Regions from separate parts of the Brevibacterium sp. 91QC2O2 genome, predicted to be linked through region 1. Evidence: predicted binding sites of a transcription regulator. Region 1 holds the regulator's gene; each other region holds the start of a gene.
What was found. Region 1 encodes LexA, which represses DNA repair genes until DNA is damaged. Its sites were predicted from a motif close to TCGAACANNTGTTCGA; they were not measured.
Positions count from the first base shown of each region.

Region 2: a site for LexA is predicted at 3,617-3,632, ahead of recA (recombinase RecA). Genes of this name have one in related genera too.
Region 3: a site for LexA is predicted at 3,001-3,016, ahead of NQ036_RS00605 (YbaK/EbsC family protein). Genes of this name have one in related genera too.

Region 1 is NZ_JANIJY010000027.1:27,805-33,830, reverse strand. Features, by position in the region: gene hflX (GTPase HflX) at 1-1,079, shown strand, start outside; gene NQ036_RS13900 (ATP-dependent DNA helicase) at 1,084-3,072, shown strand; gene lexA (transcriptional repressor LexA) at 3,127-3,882, opposite strand; gene NQ036_RS13890 (LysM peptidoglycan-binding domain-containing protein) at 4,137-4,472, shown strand; gene NQ036_RS13885 (histidinol-phosphate transaminase) at 4,482-5,636, shown strand; gene hisB (imidazoleglycerol-phosphate dehydratase HisB) at 5,638-6,026, shown strand, end outside.
Region 2 is NZ_JANIJY010000005.1:3,369-9,394, forward strand. Features, by position in the region: gene NQ036_RS05450 (hypothetical protein) at 1-100, opposite strand, end outside; gene miaB (tRNA (N6-isopentenyl adenosine(37)-C2)-methylthiotransferase MiaB) at 102-1,580, opposite strand; gene NQ036_RS05460 (regulatory protein RecX) at 1,641-2,267, opposite strand; gene recA (recombinase RecA) at 2,260-3,465, opposite strand; gene NQ036_RS05470 (DUF3046 domain-containing protein) at 3,863-4,135, opposite strand; gene NQ036_RS05475 (helix-turn-helix domain-containing protein) at 4,095-4,412, opposite strand; gene NQ036_RS05480 (CinA family protein) at 4,599-5,075, opposite strand; gene pgsA (CDP-diacylglycerol--glycerol-3-phosphate 3-phosphatidyltransferase) at 5,065-5,706, opposite strand; gene NQ036_RS05490 (DNA translocase FtsK) at 5,725-6,026, opposite strand, start outside.
Region 3 is NZ_JANIJY010000001.1:122,515-128,540, forward strand. Features, by position in the region: gene NQ036_RS00590 (phosphotransferase family protein) at 1-936, shown strand, start outside; gene NQ036_RS00595 (phosphotransferase family protein) at 933-1,832, shown strand; gene NQ036_RS00600 (hypothetical protein) at 1,900-2,328, shown strand; gene NQ036_RS00605 (YbaK/EbsC family protein) at 2,350-2,907, opposite strand; gene NQ036_RS00610 (type B 50S ribosomal protein L31) at 3,086-3,343, shown strand; gene NQ036_RS00615 (hypothetical protein) at 3,416-3,985, opposite strand; gene NQ036_RS00620 (helix-turn-helix transcriptional regulator) at 3,982-4,197, opposite strand; gene NQ036_RS00625 (RES family NAD+ phosphorylase) at 4,321-5,073, opposite strand; gene NQ036_RS00630 (hypothetical protein) at 5,070-5,711, opposite strand; gene NQ036_RS00635 (GNAT family N-acetyltransferase) at 5,893-6,026, shown strand, end outside.

The DNA of each region.
Region 1 (6,026 bases):
TCGTCGCAGCGGTGGGCGCGGACACCGTCGTGGTGGATTCGGAGCTTGGCCCCAGCCAACGGCGTGCGCTCGAAGACGTGGTCAAGGTCAAGGTCGTCGACCGGGTCGCCCTGATCCTCGACATCTTCGCCCAGCACGCCAAGAGCCGGGAGGGCAAGGCACAGGTCGAACTGGCGCAGATGGAATACCTTTTGCCGCGGTTGCGCGGCTGGGGCGAATCGATGTCCCGGCAGGCGGGCGGCCGGGTGGCTGGCGGGGCCGGGATCGGTTCGCGCGGTCCGGGTGAGACCAAGATCGAACTGGACAGGCGGCGCATTCGCACCCGGATGGCGAAACTGCGCAGGGAGATCAAGGCGATGGAGCCCGCCAGGGCGACCAAGCGCTCCAACCGCGACCGCAACAGGATTCCCTCGGTCGCGATCGTCGGCTACACCAACGCCGGCAAATCCAGCCTGCTCAACCGGCTGACCAACGCCGGGGTGATGGTGCAGAACGCACTGTTCGCCACCCTGGACCCCACGGTCCGCGCGGCGCAGGCAGACGACGGGCGCGCGTACACCTACACGGACACCGTGGGCTTCGTGCGCAACCTGCCCACACAGTTGGTGGAGGCGTTCCGGTCGACCCTGGAGGAGGCCGCTGACTCGGACCTGCTGTTGCACATCGTCGATGCCTCCCATCCGGATCCCGAAAGCCAGATCAGCGCCGTGCACGACGTATTGGCCGATGTCGAAACAGGGCAGATTCCCGAACTCATCGTGTTCAACAAAGCCGATATCGCCGACCCCGCGGTGCTCGCCGGCCTGCTGGCCGCCCACCGTGGCTCTTTGGCGGTCTCCGCCTATACCGGTGATGGTGTCGAGGAACTGCGCTGCAGGGTCGAGGACCTGCTGCCGCGCCCCGACACCGCCGTCGACGTGCTGATACCCTACGACCGCGGCGATCTGGTCTCGCGCGTGCACGAACAGGGCACCGTCGAGCACGAGGAGTACGGGGAAGCCGGCACTCGCCTGACCGCCCGGGTCAATCATGATCTGGCCGCCGAGCTGGCCCCCTTCGGATACACAGAGGGGGAATGACCGGGTGGCGGATGTAGCCGAACTCCTGGGGTTGGCCGTCGGCGCTCTGGGAGGTACTCCGCGGGCGGGCCAGCAGACCATGGCCGAGGCCGTGGCCTCGGCTTTGGACACGGAGACCCATCTGCTGGTGCAGGCGGGCACGGGCACGGGCAAATCATTGGGCTATCTCGTGCCCGCCGTCGAATACTCGATGCGCACCGGCTCGCGTGTCGTCGTGTCCACAGCGACCTTGGCGCTGCAGGGCCAGATCATCGACCGTGACCTACCCCGCCTGGTCAAGGCCACCAAGGCGGAATTCGGCCGCAAACCCGTTGCCGCGGTGCTCAAGGGCCGGCGCAACTACGTGTGCAAGCACAAGCTCGACGGCGGCTACCCCGAAGACGATGCCGGCATGCTCTTCGACCTGGGTGCGGACGCCGCAGCCCAGTCCGGCAATACGCGCATGTCGCGGCTGGAGGAGGAAGTCGCGCGGGTCCGTTCCTGGGAGCGCACGACCGACACCGGGGACCGCGACGACCTGACCCCCGGCGTATCCGATAAGACCTGGCAGCAGGTATCCGTCAACGCCGCGGACTGCCTCGGCTCGAAGTGCCCGCTGTACGACGAGTGCTATGCGGAGATGGCCAAGCTCAAGGCCGCCGGCGCCGACGTCGTGGTGACCAATCACGCGCTGTTGGCCATAGACGCCTTCGGCCAGAACAAGGTCCTGCCCGAACACGGGGCCGTCATCATCGACGAGGCCCATGAACTGCGCGATCGGGTCACCAACGCGCTGACCGGGTCGCTGACAGTGCCCATGGTCCAGTCGGCGGTGGCTTCGGCCAAACGCCACTCGACGGTGCCAGAGGCCCTGATCGGCCGGCTCGACAGCGCGGCCAACGGCTTCGAACGGGCCCTGGCGGAATCCGAGACCGGTTTACTTTTGCGCAAACCCGAATCCCTTATGTCCGTAGTCGCAGCGGTGCGCGACGAGGCCAGAACGCTGGTCTCGGAGATGGGTGGGGACAAGGAACGCTCGGACGATGATGCCGACGCAGGGAAGAAGATGGCCAAGGCCCGCGTGCAGGAAGTCTTCGAACTGGCAGAACGCATGGCGCTGGACGCTGATAACGACGTTCTCTGGGTGGCCCGGAATCAATTCCGGGAAACGGAGACGACCTCGTTGGTCACGGCACCTCTGTCGGTGGCGGGCACCATGCGCTCGGGGCTGTTCGCGGAATCCACCGTGGTGGCGACATCGGCGACTCTCGCGCTCGGCGGCAAGTTCGAAGCGGTGGCCGCCTCCCTGGGCCTGGTCGGGCCCGATGCCCCGCGCTATGACGCGATCGATGTGGGCTCTCCCTTCGACTACCCCAAACAGGGGATTCTCTACGTCGCGGGACACCTGCCCAAACCGGGCCGCTCTGGACTCGGCGATGAGGCGACGAGCGAACTGGTCGAACTCGTCGCGGCCGCCGGCGGCGGGGCGCTGGGCCTGTTCTCCTCCAAATTGGCGGCCACTCAGGCCGCAGAGGCGCTGCGCGCGCATACGGATCTGCCGATCCTGCTCCAGGGGGAGGAAACTCTGGGCCAGTTGGTCAAGAGATTCGCGGCCGAGGACGAAACCTGTCTGATGGGCACCCTGAGCCTGTGGCAGGGCGTCGATGTACCGGGGCAGGCGTGCCGACTGGTCGTCATCGACCGGATTCCGTTCCCACGCCCCGACGACCCGTTGGCGAAGGCGCGGACAGCGCAGGCCCAACACAACGGGGCCAATGGCTTCATGGCCGTCAGCGCGACCTCGGCCGCGCTCAAACTTGCCCAGGGCGTGGGTCGGCTGATCCGCACCGTCGACGATCGCGGCGTGGTGGCGATCCTCGACAGCCGGATGCGTACCGCCAGGTACGGGGGCTTCCTGCTGCAGAGCCTGCCGCCGCTGTGGCGGACCGACGACTATGCGACAGTCCGCGGCGCCCTACAGCGGCTGGGCTCTATGCCCGCGGCAGCCGACTGAGCCGCAGACCGGGCAACAGGGCGCCACGGGCACTGCGCCCCGCAGCCGAACGCCTCAGATGCTGCGGATGACGGCGGTGACGATGCCCATGATGGTGGCGTGGTCCCCGTCGATGGGTTCATACGCCGGGTTGTGCGGCATCAGCCACTGCTTGCCGCCGGTGCGCTTGAGGGTCTTGACCGTGGCCTCATCGTCGAGCAGTGCCGCGATGATCTGGCCGTTCTCGGCATTCGACTGGCGCCTGACGACGACATAGTCCCCATTGCAGATCGCCGCGTCGATCATGGAGTCGCCGATCACCTGGAGCAGGAAGAGCTCACCGGAGCCCACGACCTGCCGGGGCAGGGCGAAGACGTCGTCGACGTTCTGCTCGGCCGTAATCGGGCCACCGGCTGCGATCCGGCCGACCAGCGGCACCAAGGAGGTGTTGAGCTCCGCGGTGGAGTGGATTTCCGCGGCCAGCTTCTGTTCGGCCGGATTGACGACCTCCAGGGCCCTGGGCCGCCTGGGATCGCGGCGGATATAGCCCAGCCGTTCGAGCTGGGTCAGCTGGTGGGCGACGCTGGAGAGCGAGGCCAGCCCGCAGGCCTCGCCGATCTCCCGCATGCTCGGCGGATAGCCGTTGGCGACGATGGCCTGTTCGATGGTCTCGAGGACGACCCGCTGCCTGGCGGTCAGCCGCCGGTCGTCGGCGGCCGCCGACTGGCTCCCGGTCTCCCCGTGTCCGGCCCGGTCGCGGAATTCGCGCAGTTCGTCCTCGACGCTATCGTTGCGTGGCCGCCCGCGCGGCCGGCGCTGTGCAGCTGTCATGTCATTCCCCGTCCCTCATCGCCCTCACCTGCGAAAACTTTCCTTCAGAGGAGCCGTGTCAGTGCCTGCTGGAAGGCTGTGCTGCAGCAGGCGCCAACGGTTGCGGACCCCGTTCGATTCTATTTTCACACATATGTTCCAAAAATGTTCCAAAAAAGACTGGACATATATACGATTAAGCGCTTCAATAGAACACAGGTTCGAATAGGAGCCGCGGGACTTCCCACCGCGCGACCCGAACCAAAGGAGGAACGATGAGTATCGCTGTGTCACAGGCATTCCGGACAACCCGTCCGGCGCCGCATCGGAGTGCTCTTACCCGGGTCCGTCTGCTGGTGGTCCTGGTGGCCATTTCCGTGGTCACGGTTCCGGTGTTCCTCCTGGCGCAACCGGGTGCCTCGGCCCAGGCGCCGGAACCGCCCGCGACGACCACGGTGACTGTCGAGGAAGGCCAGTCACTGTGGTCGATCGCGCGCACGCACTCCGGCGGACAGCGCACGGACATAGTGGTCGAGGACATCAAACGGCTCAATGGTCTGCGCGACTCCGCGATCCGGGCCGGGCAGAGCCTGCAGGTGCCTGCGCGTTAGACTTTCCGTGTGACCGATCTCCAGGATTTGCCGCTGCGCGACGACCTGCGGGGACAGACCCCGTATGGAGCGCCGCAGCTCGACGTGCCCGTCGCACTCAATGTCAACGAGAACTCCTACAGCGTGCCGCCAGACGTCGTCTCCGCGATGTCCGACGCGATCGCGAAAGTCCTGCCCGATCTCAACCGCTACCCCGACCGGGACTTCACCGCGTTGCGGGGCAAGCTCGTCGGATATCTGAATCGGGTCCTGCTCACCCAGGGTGCGGCCGACCGCAATCCCGTGCTGACGCCGGATTGGATCTGGGCGGCCAACGGATCGAACGAGGTCCTCTCGCACATCCTGCAGGCGTTCGGAGGTCCGGGGCGCACCGCGATGGGCTTCACCCCGAGTTATTCCATGCACCCGCTCATCACGACGGGCACGGGTGCTTCCTTCCTCTCTGTACCGCGCGCCGCGGATTTCCACATCGACGTCGATGCGGCCCTGGCCGCGATCGAAGGGGAGCGGCCCGACGTCGTCTTCGTGTGCACTCCGAACAACCCCACGGGTGGCTCGACGCCGATCGAATCGGTGGAGCGCATTGTGCGCGCGGCGCCCGGCATCGTGATCGTGGACGAGGCCTATGCGGAATTCGCACGTCCCGGATTCGTCTCCGCGCTGACCCTGCTGGACGAGTATCCGCGCCTGGTCGTTTCGCGCACCATGAGCAAGGCCTTCGCCTTCGCCGGTGTGCGGTTGGGCTATGCCGTGGCCCAGCCGGCGCTCATCGACGCTCTGAAGCTGGTCCGTCTGCCCTATCACCTGTCCGCGCTGACCCTGGCCGCAGCCGGAGCCGCGCTGGATCATGCGGATTCCCTGCTGGCCAATGTCGAGGCCCTCAAGACCAGTCGCGACCGGATGCGCGATGCCCTCTTGGGGCTGGGGTTCAGCGTTGCGGACTCCGATTCGAACTTCCTGCTGTTCGGATCGATTGCGGACCCGCACGGACTCTGGCAGTACCTGTTGGATCGTGGAGTGCTGGTGCGTGACAACGGCATCCCCGGCCATTTGCGGGTCAACGCGGGGACCGAAGCGGAAACGGATGCCTTCATCGCCGCGGTGACGGCCGTGGTCTCAGCGCACCCGGAACTGCTGACTGCACCCTCTGAGACCCAGGACTGATATGACCCACCGCACCGCCCGCGCCACGCGGGCCACCTCCGAATCCACTGTCGAAGTCGAGATCGACCTCGACGGCACCGGCCAGGGCGACATCGACACAAGCGTGCCGTTCTACGACCACATGCTCAATGCACTGGCCAAACACTCACTGTGCGATCTGCGCGTGCGCGCGACCGGTGACACCCAGATCGATGTCCATCACACGGTCGAGGACACCGCGATCGTGATCGGCCGGGCACTCGGCCAGGCGCTGGGGGATAAGGCGGGGATCCGCCGCTACGGCGACGCCCACGTACCGCTGGACGAAGCGCTGGCGCGCGCCGTAGTCGATATCAGCGGCAGGCCCTACTTCGTTCACACGGGTGAGCCGGAGGGGCAGCAGTACCACCT
Region 2 (6,026 bases), on a different contig from region 1:
GCGTCGTTGCTCCCGGATTGACCCCGGGGACGTAGGCGGGGGCGGTTGGAAGCACGACCAGGCGGGCCGGTGTGCTGTGCTCCAGGAGGGTCCCCGACACGTCAGACGCTGGCCCGAATCGTGGGCATTCCCAGGACCGTCGGCCCCCCTGCGGATGCGCCGGGAGACGGAACGCCGCAGGAATCCGCCTGTGCCAGATCCCAGGCATCGCCCGAAACCGTCTTGCGCAGGTCGAAGGGAGCATCCGCGATCAGGAAGTAGGGTTTGGCCTCTGTGATGTCGGTGGTCACGATATCGCCGGGACGCGGCTGTTCGACCGAGTCCCCACTGGCGACGTGGACCAGCCGGTTGTCGCGGGCCCGCCCGGAGAAGCGGCCGTGCTCGTCCCGCTGGGAGGTCACGAGGACCTCGACCGGGGTGCCGATGAGACGCTTGTTCTCGTCCCAGGCGATCTCGTCCTGCAGGGCGACCAGACGTTCGAAGCGCTCCTGCACAATCGCCTTGGGAACCTGCCCGTCCATGGTGGCGGCCGGAGTACCGGGACGAATCGAGTACTGGAAGGTGAACGCCTGGCTGAACCGGGCGGCGGCCACCACGTCCAGCGTGCCCTGGAAGTCTTCTTCGGTCTCACCTGGGAAGCCCACGATGATGTCGGTGGTGATCGCGGCATGCGGGATGCGGTCCCGGACCCGCTCCAGGATGTTCATGAAACGCTTCGTCCGGTAAGACCTGCGCATCTCCTTGAGCACCCGGTCCGAACCCGACTGCAAGGGCATGTGCAGCTGTGGCATGACCGTGGGGGTTTCGGCCATCGCCTCGATCACGTCATCCGTGAACATGGCCGGGTGCGGGCTGGTGAAGCGGACGCGTTCGATCCCGGGAACCGCACCGACGGCGCGCAGTAGTTTGGCGAAGGCTCCGCGGTCACGGAATTCGCTGCCGTAGGAGTTGACGTTCTGGCCCAGCAGGGTGACCTCGATGACCCCCTGTGCGGCCAGTGCCTCGACCTCTGCCAGGATGTCTCCGGGACGCCGGTCGCGTTCCTTCCCGCGCAGGCTCGGCACGATGCAGAAAGTGCACGTATTGTTGCAGCCCACAGAGATCGACACCCAGCCGGAATGGGTTGATTCGCGCCGGGTCGGCAGAGTCGAGGGGAACACCTCGAGGGATTCCTTGATCTCGACCTGGGCTTCGTGATTGTGGCGGGCACGCTCCAAGAGCACCGGCAGCGCACCCATGTTGTGAGTGCCGAAGACGACGTCGACCCAGGGGGCGCGCTTGACGATCGTATCGCGGTCCTTCTGCGCCATGCAGCCGCCCACGGCGATCTGCAGGCCGGGGTGGGATTCCTTGACTTCCTTGAGTCGGCCCAGGTTGCCGTATAGACGGTTATCGGCGTTCTCCCGCACCGCGCAGGTGTTGAAGACCACGACATCCGCTTGGCCTTCGGAGACCGGACTGTAGCCGGCGTCGTCGAGCAGGCCCGAGATCCGTTCCGAGTCGTGGACATTCATCTGGCACCCATAGGTCTTGACCTCATAGGTGCGCAGGTTGCTCTGGGTTTCGAGTACGTCAGTCATGCTGCCCGTTAGTCTACCGGTCCTTGGCACGTGTTTCGCACCCTTGGCCCCTATGCTCGATTAAGAACCCGGAAAGGACTCCAGTGCCGCCTCCGTCGCCTTGAGACAGGCACCCTGGGCGAAGCCGCGACGGGCCAGCATCCCCAGGATCCGCCGCTTGCGGGTATCGCGCGGCAGGCGCACAGTGGACGCGGCCTTCTTCGCCGCGACTTCGTAGGCCAGGTCGAACTCATCGTCGATGTCCGCGAGTGCGGCGGCGATATGGGAGTCCGCCACTCCCTTATTGCGCAGCTCTCGGCGCAGAGCGCTCTTCGACAGGGCCCTGGACTCGCGTTTCGCCCTGACATACGAGCTCGCGTATTCGGCATCGTCGAGCAGGCCCGCAGACTCCAGCCGCGCGATGAGCTGGTCGACGATGTCAGCCGGGTGCTCCTTGCGCAGCAGTTTGGTGCGCAGGTCGTGAGCGGAGTGGGCCCGGGCCGCCAGCATGTTCATCGCCCGCTTCTTCGCCCGCTTGTATTCCGGATCCTCACTGAGGGCATCGGGGCCGGGTACCGTGCCGGCATCCCTGGCGGCCTGCGCCTGGCCAAGCACCTCGACAGCCCGTTGCAGGGCGGCGACGACGGTGTCCCGTTCGTCACCGCCCTGGCCGGATGGTGTGGTTTCCCGAGCAGAGGGATCAGACATTGCCCACTGCCGGTGCCGCGACCGGCGCCTGGCCCACCGGCTTCGAAACTACCGGCTTCGAGTCCGTGGGCTTCGCTGCGGCGGACTTCGATTCCGGAGTCTTCGCCCCAGCCTTCGGGTCCGCCTTGGCGGCATCCGTGCCGGCGGATTCGGCCTCGTCGGTTTTGATCAGACCCAGTTTCTCCTTGATCTTCGTCTCGATTTCGGCAGCCAGGCTCGGGTTGTTGCGCAGGTAGTTTCGGACGTTCTCCTTACCCTGGCCCAGCTGATCGCCGTTGTAGGTGAACCAGGAGCCGGACTTGCGCACGATTCCGTTGTCAACGCCCATATCGATGATGCTGCCCTCACGGGAGATACCCTGACCATAGATGATGTCGAATTCGGCCTGTTTGAAGGGCGGTGCGACCTTGTTCTTCACAACCTTGACGCGGGTCCGGTTGCCCACCGCATCGCCGGATTCCTTCAGCGTCTCGATCCTGCGGACGTCCAGGCGCACGGAGGCGTAGAACTTCAGCGCCTTACCGCCGGAGGTGGTCTCCGGCGACCCGAAGAACACTCCGACCTTCTCACGCAGCTGGTTGATGAAGATCGCGGTGGTGTTCGACTGGGCCAGGGCACCCGTGATCTTGCGTAGGGCCTGCGACATCAGACGGGCCTGCAGGCCCACATGGGAATCACCCATTTCGCCTTCGATTTCGGCCTTGGGCACCAGGGCTGCGACGGAGTCGATGACGATGACGTCCAGGGCACCGGAGCGGATCAACATGTCCGCGATCTCCAGCGCCTGTTCACCCGTATCCGGCTGCGACACCAGCAGCTGATCCGTGTCGACGCCCAGAGCCTTGGCATAGACCGGGTCCAGCGCGTGTTCCGCGTCGATGAAGGCGGCGATGCCACCGGCGGCCTGGGCACTGGCGACCGCGTGCAGGGCGACCGTGGTCTTACCCGAGGATTCCGGCCCGTAGATCTCCACTACGCGGCCACGCGGCAGGCCGCCCACGCCCAGGGCGATGTCGAGAGCGACCGAACCCGTGGGGATGACTTCCACCGCGGGGCGGTTCTCATCGCCCAGGCGCATGATCGCGCCCTTGCCGAACTGCCTGTCGATCTGTCCCAGCGCCGAGTCCAGCGCCTTGTTCTTGTTGTCCGCCGCTTTGTCGGCGCTGGTGGCCGCTGTGCGGGTGTTCTTGCCTGCCATGGTTCCTCCTTGGTGATTCCCTTATGCCAGAACTCTAGAACCAGGCACTGACACGGGTGTTCCGCCGACGCGAACTGTGGATATGCGGGCGCCGGATAACCATCGAAGGTCACAGGCGCAGTCCATCCCGTTGGCTATTCTAGACCATCATGGGAACATGTGTTCGAAATACTGCCCACCGAAGCCTCTACGCAATGCTCTGCCCACATCCCAGCGGACCGCGGTGGGCGTGATCCACAGGCCTCCGCACGCGGTCACCGTCATTCACCGAGGTAAAGGCGCAGGCCTATGCCCGGGGAGAATGCGCGGGGCCCGGATCCACGACCCGGGCCCGTTTCTTCCTCCCCCAGTGCTCCGCTACCTCGTCCACATAGACGGAACGATCCGAGTATCCGCCTCAGAAGGGGGCGGCGGGGGGCTTGTGATCGATTCCCAGCCTGCGTTCTGCCGGAATCCCTGCGGAATCGCAGACGGCCAGCCAGATCTCCTTGGGCTGGTAGCCGGCGTCGAACGCCTGCTCGGGGGTCAGCGAACCAAGTGGGCTCAAAGCCAGGTCGGCGTGCAACGAAGCGGCACGGATGGAACCGAACTCGTCATTCATCAACTGCCAGTAGACGGCATGGCGCATCTCAGCGCCGTCCCACCAGCTGCTGCTCGCCGGCGAGGACATGGGCCGAGAGTTCGGCCGGAATGGTATCGGGGATGTCGACGCCCTCGCTCAGGGCGACCCGGTCTGCGACCTCGCGCAGCATATGCGACAGAGGCATGTCGAGCGCCCCGCAAATCGAGGCCAGGAGTTCCGAGGACGCTTCTTTCTGACCCCGCTCGATCTCGCTGAGATACCCCAGGGACACGCTGGCCCCGGTCGAAACATCCCGCAGGGTGCGGTGCTGCCGCTGTCGGGCGGCACGCAGAGTGTCGCCGATTTCCGTACGGACAAGTGTCATCGGGCGGCCTCCGTTTTCTATCGATGTTGTCATACGTATGTACTAACCCATAGGATGCGGACTTTGTTCCTTCCAAACTACACGTTCACAGCTCCGGTCACCACCGCCCGGGCCGGGCAAAGCGGAAAACCTGAGCCGAACACACGCAACTTAGAGGTGAATTCCCACGCTGTGCTCATCCCGGATTCAGACCGTGGCCAGCTCACTGTCCACTACCGCCAATAATCGGGAGACGGTCGCCCGGCGGATGGCGTCCCGGTCCCCACTCAGATCCAGGCGAATGGTGCGCACGTCCGTCGGCATCGCCAACCCCAGGTAGACCCGACCGACCGGCTTGCCGTCCTGCGGATCGGGCCCGGCCACACCGGTGCACGAGATCCCGATATCGGCCCCGCACCGGTCCCTGGTACCCGTGGCCATCTGGGCTGCGACCTCGGGGTCGACCGCGCCACGCGCGGCCAGCAGTCCGGCATCAACTCCGGCCAGCACGTGTTTGAGCTCCGTCGCGTAGGTCACCAGCCCACCGCGCAGCACGCGTGAGGCACCCGGCACCTGTGCCAGGGTCGCCGCCACCAGCCCCGCGGTCAGGGACTCGCACGTGGCGATCGTCAGACCTTTCGCGGATGCTGCGGCGATGACGGCCGCGGCGCCCTTATCGATCATCGGCCCCACTCTGTTCCCCCTCTGGCGTCCCGCCCCCGGCGGCCTTCGCATCGCGCACCAGGCGGTAGGCCTGCACGCAGTAGTCCACCCCGGATACCAGGGTCACGACCACAGCCGCGGTCAGCACGATGACGGCCACCACCGTGAAGACCGCGGTCAGCCAGCCCACCTGCAGGGATGCCACCGGCACCAGCAGCAGGTACATGGCCAGGGCCACCGTCTGCAGGACGGTCTTGAGCTTGCCGCCCTTGGAGGCGGGCATGACCGCGTATGTGATGATCGCGAAACGCAGCAGGGTGATTCCGAATTCGCGCACCAGCACCAACACCGGGATGACCCACCACATATCGCCGACGATGGCCAGGCAGATGAAGGCGGCAGCCGTCAGTGCCTTGTCGGCGATCGGGTCGGCGATCTTGCCGAAGTCGGTGATGAGGTTGTATTTGCGGGCCACGTGACCGTCGATCGCATCCGTCACCATGGCCAGCACGAAGACGACGAAAGCCCAGATCCGCCAGATCGGATCGCTACCGCCGTCGTGCAGCAGAACGACGATGAAGATCGGCACCATGATGATGCGCAGAATCGTCAGCGCATTGGGGACGTTCCAGTTACTGGGCTTGGTCTGCATTTCGTTCACGCCTCCAGCCTACCGGCCCGTCAGCTCCCAGGCGTCTTCGCTTTCCCCCTCGACGACTTCCAGGCCCGTTGCCGGATCGATATCGCCCGGTGCCAGGCCGGCGCGGGCGGCGTCCTGTGCCGCATAGGCGTCGGATCCGTACGCATCGTGGCCGACGGACCCACTCGCCCCATGGGAGGCCTGTGGCTGTGGGGCTCCGGGCTCGGCGTGGGCGGCGGCGTCCATTGCATCGTGGATGTCCCCCGCCGCCGGATCGTCGCCCTTGATGTAGGACAGTGTGGCGGGCAGGTCCTCTGGCTTGACCAGCACAT
Region 3 (6,026 bases), on a different contig from region 1:
GCGGAGTGCCGCCACGGCTTCTGCGCGATCTTCACCGACCCTGCCAAGATCACAGGGGCGCTGCGGCGGGTCGCCAAGGCCGGATCCCGTATCGAAACACACGAACTGGGGGCCGGCCGGGTCCTGCTGACCGGCCCAGCGAGCGCCGACCCTGCCCTGGCCCACGAGGTCCACGCCGTCGTGAGGACACGCCGCTATGGCACACCGGAGACCTGGACGGTACTGAAATACAACCCCCGGCGCAGACTCATCGTGGCAACCCACGACGACCGCACGGGAGAACCCATCGTCCTGCGCATCGGTACGGGACCCGCCCTACCGCTGGTGCGCGCCACCGCACTGTGGCGCAGCCTGGGCGCCCCCGTCCTGCCCAGCATGTCCGTCGGACGGCGCGGCACCACCAGCGCCAGCCCGCTCTGGGGCGCCGGCGACCTGCACTCGCACCCCGACCCGGCCACAGCCTGTGCTGCGGGGCACGCCCTGGGCGCGCTGCACGCGCACTCCAGGGCGGGCGCCACCACGGGCCAGGAGACCGTGCTGCTCCACGGCGACGCATCTCCGGACCAGATCCTGGTGGCGGACCCGGAAGAGCCCACCGGCCAGAAGCCCGCCATCCGCATCATCGACTTGGACCGGGCGACGCGGGGCCCGGCGGCACGCGATGTGGGATCCTGGCTGGCCGCCTGCGAGGTGATCGACCTGGACCGACCTGGAGAGGGAACCCGGCTGGCCACAGACTTCCTCACCGGCTACGGCGCCACCAGGGACCTCGACGACACCGCCTTCACCGCAGAGGTGCGGCGCAGCCAGTCGACGGCCCTGCGCTCCCGCCTGGACGAACCCCTGCGCGCCCTGCGCCCGGATTGGCAGGATAGACGCGCCCGCCTGGTCGCCCTGGCGCTCGCCGCCCCCACGGTACAAGGACCGCTGCGATGAGCCCGGTACCGGCGGGTCCCCAGGTGGCAGGGCAATCCCTCCCGGACGATCCGCGACTGCCTGCACTGGCTCATTTGGCTGGCACTCTGGTCAGCCACAAGCCGGGCAAGCGCGCAGTGGTGCGCAGTCCGGACGGAACCCGGTACACCAAGGTCGTGAGGCCGGGGAAGGCCGCGAAGATCCTGGCAGGAGTGGAACGGGCCAGGCCCTTCGCCGGTCCCTTCGCAACACCCCGGATACTGACGTCCACGCAGGACACCGTGACCTTCGCCGCCCTGGCCGGAGTCGGCCTACACGATGCAGGGGCGTTCACCGAGGCCGCATGGGAGCGGGCCTGGAGGGCCTGTGCCCAGTCATGGCGGCGGTCCGTCGGGGTCGGAACGGAGGACCTGCCGGGGGACACCCCGGTGCACACGGGCCGGGCGGAGGCCCTGATCCTCACCGACAACCTGGCCCGGGCCGGTGGGGTGGAGCGGATCGATCCGGCCTTCGCCGCCCTGCTGGATGAGACAGCGAATCTGCTGGAGGACCGGGACATCGTTCCCGCACCCTGTCACCGCGACCTCCATGACAAACAGCTGTTGTTCGACGGCTCCACCACGCCCGGTTTGCTCGACGTGGACACCGCCTGCATCGCCGATATCGCCCTGGACCCGGCCAATCTGCGCGCCCACCTGAGATGGCGGGCCCGGCAGGGGATCTGGAGCGCATCGCGCGCCCAGGCGGCAGTGGATGCCGTGGACGAGGCGACGGCGCAGGCGGGCGTGGATCCGGCGGCCCTCGACCTGTACGAACGGGCCACCTGGCTGCGCCTGGGCTGCCTGTACGCCGCGCGCCCGGGCTGGCGGGAAACCGCCGCGAAGCTGCGCCGGGACCTGGTCGCCGGTGGAGTATAGGAGTATTCGGGTCCTTGACCAGGATAGGTCAACCTGAGTGGAGGAGCGTGGGTGAGGAGGCGAAGCGGTGACTTCCATACCGGGACTGCGGGCCACCGCGGGATTTCTGGGGGTGAACGTCTGCGTCGTCGTCATTGCATCCGTGTTCGCCTTCCCCGGCCTGGATTTGACATCCGGAGTGTTTTGGCTCTACAGCCTGTGCCTGGTGGGGGTCAATACCTGCATCGTCTGGTTGTGCTCAGCGCTATCCGGGTACGGCGGGGCGACGCCGCGGCGGCGGAACACGCGGACCGTGGTGGGGACCGGCCTGAGCATAGCCGGATTGTTCGTGCTCCTCTGGATAGTGGCGGGAATCCTGGAGAGCACGGGGCGTGGCGATGGTGGTCTGTTGGGAGTGACTTGGGTGGGCCTGCCCGGAGAGGTCGGCACGATCGCCCAAACATGGGTCTTCGGCTTCCTCGGCCTATTCTCCCCGGACGGGCCCGAACGCGGATAGTGCGGTCGGCCGGCAGGGCACTCAGCCGACTTCGATGCCCAGGTCCTCGATCACCTCGACGCCGGGGACGGCGGCCAGGGTGGCACCGGAGAGGATGAGCTTGGAGCCGCGGATGCCCGAGCCCAGGATGATCTCCGGTGCCTCGGCGACGCGGGTATCGATGAGCACCCGGTAGTTCTCCGGCAGGCCGATCGGCCCGATCCCGCCGTATTCCATCCCGGATTCGGCCACTGCGCGCTCCATCGGCAGGAACGATGCCTTGCGCACGTCGATGAGTTTGCGCACCCGCTTGTTGACGTCGGCCTTGGTATGGGCCAGGACCACGCAGGCGGCGATGCGTTCGTCATCGCCGCGGGTGCCGGCGACCAGCACACAGTTGGCCGAGGCCTCGGGCGCCAGGTCGTATGCCGCGGTCAGAGCCGCGGTGTCGGCCAAGTCGGGGTCGATCGCGAACACGTCGATCGGGCCAGCATCTGCACCCGGGCCGGCCAGCGCTTGGGCGGTGGCAGGGGCCAGGAGATCGGTTCGGGTGGTGGCGGGGACGGTTTCGACCGAGTCGGGAATACTGTTCCATGTCATGGGAATCACTCTATCGGCCATGCGTCCCGGTTGCCGTGAGCTGTGTCCGGGTGGATCACATACGGTATAGTTGTCTTTTGGTCCGAACCCGGATCGAAGAAGAATTTGAGCACTGGCAGGCCATGTGCGCCCTTCAGGGCCCGGCACCAGGGCTCACAGAATTCGAAAGAGGATACTCATGCAGAAGGACATCCACCCGGATTACCACCCGGTCGTCTTCAACGACCTGGCTTCGGGCACCAAATTCCTGACCCGCTCGACGGTCAAGACCGAGAAGACCATCGAATGGGAAGACGGCAACACCTACCCGCTGGTCGACGTTGAAATCTCGTCCGCCTCGCACCCGTTCTACACGGGCAAGCAGCGCATCATGGACTCCGCCGGCCGCGTTGAGAAGTTCAAGGACCGCTACAAGGGCTTCGGCAAGAAGCACTGAGCTTCTTTCCACTGCACTGTGGCCCGCATCCGTAACAGGATGCGGGCCACAGTGTTTTTTGGTGCGGGGCGATCAGTTCTCATCGGGCGCGTCCCAGGCGCTTTCGCGATCGCGCAGGTCTAGGACCTGCTGGCGCCTGCGCCGGATGGCCATGAAGACGATGACGGCGGCCCCGCCGATAATACCGCCGATCACCCCGCCGGTCGCGGTCGATGAGCCGGTGGTGCCGGTGGGCCAGCCGCCCAGGCCCACATCGATCACCGGCTGACCGGTTTGCATGTGATAGGCCAGAACGGCGACGAGGAACAGGGCGAGCACGGCCCCAATCGTCATTGTGACTGCGAAGCGGCGTCCGGTGGTGCGCAGGGTTGCCCGGTTGAGGTCGACCCCTTCGCGTTTGCAGTAGCCGGCGGCCACTACACCCGTGAGCCCGTTGGCCAAGACGGGCAGGAGCGACCACAAGCCGGCCCCGATCAGCGCAAAGAGGATCCCCACGCAGATGCTCACATATGTTCCGACCGTCGCGGTCAGTGCATAGGCCCGCAGGATGATGTCGCGTTCGCGTTCATCGCCCATCGACGGGTCATTCAGCCCCGCCAGACGGTCGGCGAACTCATTGGTGCGTCGTGTGCTATCGGTCATGATTCCTCCAAGGGGAACAGGTCTTCGACGGTCGCGTCCAGGGTGCCTGCGATGCGCAGGGCCAGGTAGACGCTGGGGGCGTAGTCGCCACGTTCGATCGAGATGATGGTCTGACGGGAGACTCCGACGGTTCCCGCCAACTGGGCTTGGGTCAGCCCTGAGGTTTTGCGCCGCCCCTTGAGTGTGGGGACCGGCGTCCGGGCTTCGACCATGGCACCTCTCTTTCGTCAATGTCAATGATGCTTTACACAAAAAAGTAAAGCATCATTGACATATGATGTCAAGAGTTTTTGACATTCACACGAGGTTCCATTCGGCCGGCCGTTGCACGCCCCCTACTGGTCGAGTTCCTCGGAGGTCTCGATGTCGACGGACAGGGCATCGGCCAGGCGATCGAGCAGGAGCCGGCCGGTGCCCTCGAGTAGGGCACCGGAAGCACTGCGGCTGGCGGCCAGATCCCAGACCCCGCGGCCCATCGCGATCCGGTCGGCGAAGAGCACGACGACCTCCCGGGCGGGGGTGCCTGCCAGTTCGGCCTGCCGGGAATGCCAGACGATCCCCTGGAGTGCGGTTCCACCCTGACCCTGGGTATGGATCTCCCGCGCCACTGTGCGGGTACAGGGATAGTGTTCCGGATCACTGGAGGCGATGCCGGAGCGCTTCACCCCCAACTCCACCAGACGCTGATCGCGCAGATCGGCCAGCCGCAGCTGATGCGGAGTCCGGATACGGGCATGGAGTTTGCCCAACAGGGTCCTTTCGTCCACGATGCGCGGATGGGCCTGCGCGACATTGTGCAGACTGGTCTCCAAAAGAGCTGACTCCAGGTCCTCGGCGAGGTAGAGCGTGGGCACGCGCGCCCCGGTGCGCACGGCGTCGAAGGGCGCGAAGCGAGTATCGCCATAGCCGGGGTTGGCCTGGAAATACCCGTCCTGCGCATCATAGACGCGGTACCATTCCCGCCCGGCAGGGAACTGGGCCACCGGCATCCGCCCCGCCCTCGCACAGTCCACCAGCCGAGTCACTGCGACGGGGCAGCCCTCCGGATCCGGGCAGTCCAGGTCCTGCTCCGGAAACGAGTTCCTCACGCGACCTCGGCGCTGACCGGCCGCTGCGTCAACTCCAGTTCCGCTGCCATCCGGGTCGCGGCCCGCAGTGCCCGCCGGGGATTGTCGCCAACGACTTCCGCGGGGATCCCACCGCTGAGTAGGCCGGACGGGCTGGTCAGCCAGGCCCATAGGGACCAGCCGTTCATCCCGGCGGCCAGCAGGGTGCGCACCAGCGGGGTCATGGATGCTTCGAGGGTCCCATCCGCGGTCAGTTGCAGGGCCGGGATGATCGTCTGCCCGGCGACCTTGAGCGTGAACAGGTCGCCGCGCTCCCGCATCCGGGCGACCCAGGTGCGCGCGGAGCTCTCCCGCGATTGGCGCTTCTGGGCCAGGGACCGGTAGGTCTCATGGTCGTGTTCGAGCAGCAGGGCCTCCCGATTGGCTGCCAGCCGCTGCGCCTGCCGTGCGGTCGCCTCCGGAATCAGGGGGATCGCCGCATCCACCATGGCGCGATTGACGTGGGCATAGAGTGCGGAGCGGGCCCGCAGCTGTTCGCGCCCCGTGGCCTGGAACAGTGCAATGGCCTGCCTGACCTCGTCCTCGCTCAGCCCGGTGACCTCGATATGGTCATCCCCGGCGTGGACGCCGACGTTCTCCGGTACCTGCGTGGTGTTCATGCCCATCACCCCTGTTCGCCTCTTGGTATCGAGTGTAGCAATGTAGCGTCCGTATTCAAGATGCTACATCTGTTCGGTACCGTCTGGGGCGGGTTCCATATGAGCTCCATCATGCAATGTGGCAAGGAGATTGACCAGGGAAAGTACTGGATTCGCACAGAGACGGGCTAGGGTATGGGGCATGACCGAGGAAACGTCTGCACACGAAGAAGTCGCATGGACGATCCGGCATCCGACGCCGGCCGACGCCGACGGGCTGGCCCTCGTCCATGTCACCGGTTGGCGCGAGGCCTATGGTGACCTCCTGCCCGAGCA